2 regions of the Azospira sp. APE16 genome follow, and region 1 is predicted to be linked to the other one. Evidence: riboswitches for the same ligand, from Rfam matches in the RefSeq annotation. Region 1 holds a riboswitch; the other holds the start of a gene.
The links. Region 1 has a riboswitch for S-adenosylhomocysteine ahead of ahcY (adenosylhomocysteinase). Riboswitches for the same ligand answer to the same signal wherever they lie in the genome.
Positions count from the first base shown of each region.

Region 2: linked by a shared signal. The riboswitch ahead of metH (methionine synthase) and the one ahead of ahcY (adenosylhomocysteinase) in region 1 are both predicted to bind S-adenosylhomocysteine.

Region 1 is NZ_CP179682.1:239,715-242,167, forward strand. It holds gene ACLSSQ_RS01195 (HD-GYP domain-containing protein) at 1-1,156, shown strand, start outside; S-adenosyl-L-homocysteine riboswitch at 1,219-1,308, shown strand; gene ahcY (adenosylhomocysteinase) at 1,394-2,453, shown strand, end outside.
Region 2 is NZ_CP179682.1:103,543-105,995, forward strand. It holds gene metH (methionine synthase) at 1-1,254, opposite strand, end outside; S-adenosyl-L-homocysteine riboswitch at 1,342-1,423, opposite strand; gene bamE (outer membrane protein assembly factor BamE domain-containing protein) at 1,504-1,989, opposite strand; gene ACLSSQ_RS00590 (response regulator) at 1,986-2,453, opposite strand, start outside.

The sequences.
Region 1 (2,453 bases):
TCATCCGTTCTGGCGCAACTCCTTCGTCCTGAAGGACCCGGAGGACATCCGCGCCATTCGCGCCAGCTGCATCACCGAAGTCTGGATCGATGCCGGCAAGGGGCTGGACGTGGAAGCCGGCGAGGCGGCCATCAGCGAGACCGAGTCCGAGGCCCTGGTGGCCGAGGAACAGGTGCGGGAGGCCCAGGCCACCCGCTCCCTGGAGCGCACCAGCACCGCGGTGGAGATGCAGCGGGCGGCGAAAATCTGCAACAGTGCCAAGAAGGCCGTGGTGTCCATGTTCCAGGAGGCCCGCATGGGCAAGGCCGTGGATGCGGAGCAGGCCCAGGTGCTGGTGGAGGAGATCGCCGATTCCGTGGCCCGCAATCCCGGCGCCCTGATCAGCCTGGCCCGCCTGAAGACGGCCGACGATTACACCTACATGCACTCGGTCGCCGTCTGCGCCCTGATGGTGGCCCTGGCCCGCCAGCTCGGCCTGGACGAGCAGCAGACCCGTCTGGCGGGCCTGTCCGGCCTGCTGCACGACATGGGCAAGGCCTTCATCCCGGCCGAAATCCTCAACAAGCCGGGCAAGCTGACCGACGAAGAATTTGCGGTCATCAAGACCCACCCCGCCGAAGGGCACAAGGTCTTGCTGGAAGGCAAGGGGGTGCCGCCGGAGGCACTGGACGTCTGCCTGCACCACCACGAAAAGATGAACGGCGGCGGCTACCCCAAGGGCCTCAAGGGCGACGAGATCAGCCTGCTGGCCAAGATGGGGGCGGTCTGCGACGTCTATGACGCCATTACCTCCAACCGCCCCTACAAGGCCGGCTGGGACCCGGCCGAATCGATCAAGAAGATGGCCGAGTGGGCCGACGGGCATTTCGATCCCCGGGTCTTCCAGGCCTTCGTCAAGAGCCTGGGCATCTACCCCATCGGCTCCTTCGTCCGCCTCGAATCGGGGCGGCTGGGGGTGGTGGTGGAGCAGAGCGAGAAGTCCCTGCTGGCGCCCCGGGTCAAGGTATTCTTTTCCACCAAGTCCAATGCCCACATTGCGCCGGAGTTGCTGGACCTGTCCCGTCCCGGCGTGCACGACAAGATCGCCGGCCGGGAGGACCCGGCCAAGTGGGGCATTGGCAACGTGGACGAAATCTGGAGCACGGCGGCGGCCTGAGCCCGGTGCGGGAGGGCCGGCCGGGGAATTTCCCCGACCGGTATTTCCGTCTATAATCCGCCACTTCCGAGGAGCGCTGCGAGGCCGGCAAGGTCCCAGGCTCGGATGTCTGCCCCGCCAGGGGAGACCAGTTTCAACGGCGCTCACCTTTACAACCCTGCCGGGCGCAGGGGGCCAGGTGAGCCCTGCTATCGCACTCCCTCCCCTCCCCGGCCACAGTTCTTAAGGAGCACTGCTGTGGCTGAATTCAAAGATTACGTGATCGCCGACCTGGGCCTGTCCGCCTGGGGCCGCAAGGAAATCAAGATTGCCGAGACCGAAATGCCCGGTCTCATGGCCATCCGCGAGGAGTACGCCAAGAGCCAGCCCCTGAAGGGCGCCCGCATCACCGGCTCCCTGCACATGACCATCCAGACCGCGGTGCTGATCGAGACCCTGGTGGCCCTCGGTGCCGAAGTGCGCTGGGCTTCCTGCAACATCTTCTCCACCCAGGATCACGCCGCTGCCGCCATCGCCGCTGCCGGCATCCCCGTCTTCGCCGTCAAGGGCGAGACCCTGACCGAGTACTGGGACTACACCCACCGCATCTTCGAATGGGCCGACGGTGGCTATTCCAACATGATCCTGGACGACGGCGGCGATGCCACCCTGCTGCTGCATCTGGGCGCCAAGGCCGAGAAGGACATTTCCGTCCTGGCCAAGCCCGGTTCCGAAGAAGAGACCATCCTCTTCGCCGCCATCAAGGCCAAGCTGGCCCAGGACCCCACCTGGTACTCCGTGCGTCTGGAAAAGATCAAGGGCGTTACCGAAGAGACCACCACCGGCGTGCACCGCCTGTACCAGATGCACGCCCGCGGCGACCTCAAGTTCCCCGCCATCAACGTGAACGATTCCGTCACCAAGTCCAAGTTCGACAACCTCTACGGTTGCCGCGAATCCCTGGTGGACGGCATCAAGCGCGCCACCGACGTCATGGTGGCCGGCAAGATCGCCGTGGTCTGCGGCTACGGCGACGTGGGCAAGGGGTCCGCCCAGGCCCTGCGCGCCCTCTCCGCCCAGGTCTGGGTCACCGAGATCGACCCGATCTGCGCCCTGCAGGCCGCCATGGAAGGCTACCGCGTCGTCACCATGGAATACGCTGCCGACAAGGCCGACATCTTCGTCACCACCACCGGCAACTTCCACGTCATCACCCATGACCACATGGTGAAGATGAAGAACAACGCCATCGTCTGCAACATCGGCCACTTCGACAACGAAATCGACGTCGCTTCCCTGGAAAAGTACCAGTGGGAAG
Region 2 (2,453 bases), 140 kb from region 1:
GAGGAACTTCTCCATGGCGGCCACGGAATCCAGCATGGCCTCGTCCATGTTGATGTCGATGACCTGGGCGCCGTTTTCCACCTGCTGCCGGGCCACGGCCAGGGCGTCGTCGTAGCGCCCTTCCAGGATCATGCGGGCGAAGGCCTTGGAGCCGGTGACGTTGGTGCGCTCGCCCACGTTCACATAGAGGCTGTCGGGGCCGACGTTGAAGGGTTCCAGGCCGGAAAGGCGCAGCTGGGGCTCGATCGCCGGAATGGCCCGGGGGGCGATGCCGGCCACCATCTTGGCGATGGCGGCGATGTGGTCCGGCGAGGTGCCGCAGCAGCCGCCGACGATGTTCACGAAGCCGTGCCTGGCCCAGTCGGCGATTTCCTCGGCCAGCTGCTCCGGGGTCTCGTCGTAGCCGCCGAAGGCGTTGGGCAGGCCGGCGTTGGGGTGGGCGGAGACGAAGCAGTCGCACACCCGTGACAGCTCCTCCACGTACTGGCGCAGTTCCTTGGCGCCGAGGGCACAGTTGAGGCCGAAGGAGAGGGGCTTGATGTGGTTCAGCGAGTTCCAGAAGGCTTCGGCGGTCTGGCCCGAGAGGGTGCGGCCGGAGGCGTCGGTGATGGTGCCGGAGATCATCACCGGCCAGCGGCGGCCCACCTTGTCGAAGAAGGTCTCGATGGCGAACAGGGCGGCCTTGGCATTCAGCGTGTCGAACACCGTCTCCACCAGCAGGATGTCGGCACCGCCGTCGGTGAGGCCGCGGATGGCTTCCAGGTAGTTTTCCACCAGCTCGTCGAAGGTGACGTTGCGGTAGCCGGGATCGTTCACGTCCGGGGAGATGGAGGCGGTGCGGCTGGTGGGGCCGAGCACCCCGGCGACGAAGCGGGGCTTGGCCGGGTTCTTTGCCGTGAATTCGTCGCACACTTCCCGGGCCAGCTTGGCGCCGGCCACGTTCAGTTCGTAGACGATGGCTTCCAGCTTGTAGTCGGCCTGGGACACCTTGGTGGCGTTGAAGGTGTTGGTTTCCAGGATGTCGGCGCCGGCCGCCAGGTATTCGGCGTGGATGCCGCGGATGACCTCGGGGCGGGTCAGCAGCAGCAGGTCGTTGTTGCCCTTCAGGTCGTGGGCGTGGTCGGCGAAGCGGGTCCCGCGGTAGTCCTTCTCGGTCAGCCCGTGGCGCTGGATCATGGTGCCCATGGCGCCGTCCAGGATCAGGAGGCGCTGCTGGAGAAGGGCGGAGAGTTCGGAGCTGCGGTCGGGCTGCATGGATTACCTCGGCGTTTCAGTATTCACCGGCCGGGCGCCGCCACTTTGCATGCTGGAAAAGCAAACGGCGCCACAAACCATTTCGGGGGTTTGCGAGCGCCGTTGATCGTTGCCGAGCCTGGCCCGGCATCCGGAAAAAACCGGTCGGGTCGCAGCGCTCCTCGGCAGGGTCGCAAGTTTACTTTTTGCGGCCCCCGCTGCCAAGCAAAACTTGATAAAAAACAGGGGGCTCCGTGCCGATCGGCGACTTCAGGCCTTCGCTTCCACCCGCCGGGAGGTGCCGCTGACCCGGCCGTCCGCACCGAAGTGCACGTGGAAGTGGGTTTCGTCGCTGGCGGGGATGCCGGCGATGCGCCAGTCCCACACGGTTTCCGGCTTCAGGGGAAAGTGGTTGATGCTGCCCGGCCGGCCCAGGATGCGCCGCACCTGCTCCTGGCTCATGCCCTTTTCGATGCGGGCGAAGTTGGCCTCGGTCAGCACCTGTTCCACCGAGCGCAGGATGCGGTCGGGGCCCAGGGTGATCATGTAGGTGTCCACCCCGGCCGGGCCCCGGGGATATTCCCAGGTCAGGCTGCCGTCCTCGTTGTGCCATTCCATGGCGGGGGTGCCGAAGCGGTCCCGCACTTCCAGGTCGGTGGAGGTGCCGGGTTTCAGGTCCTGCAGGGCCAGGTAGTCGCAGCCCGCCAGGGAGAGGCCCAAAAGCAGGGCCAGGACGGCCAGGGGACGGACCTTCACGGGGCGGCCTCGGTGAATTGCAGGCGCACCCGCTCCGCCTCCAGCTGGGCGTCGCCTTCGGTGTCGGCGAAGGTGGCGGCGATGCTGCGGAAATCCTCGGCCACCTGGAGGAAGGCGTCCACCATGTCCGGATCGAAGTGCTTGCCGCGCCCTTCGCTGATGATCTGCACCGCCTGCTCATGGGGGAAGGGAGGCTTGTACACCCGGCGGCTGATGAGGGCGTCGTAGACGTCGGCCACCGCCATGAGCCTGGCCGCCACCGGAATCTCGTCGCCCCGCAGGCCCAGGGGGTAGCCGCTGCCGTCCCATTTCTCCTGGTGCGCATAGGCGATGTCCCGGGCGAAGCGGAGGAAGGTGTTGGGCGAGTTGAGCCGCACTTCGGCGTGGAGGATGGCGTCCCGGCCCAGGGTGGTGTGGGTCTTCATGATCTCGAACTCTTCCGGGGTCAGCTTGCCCGGCTTGAG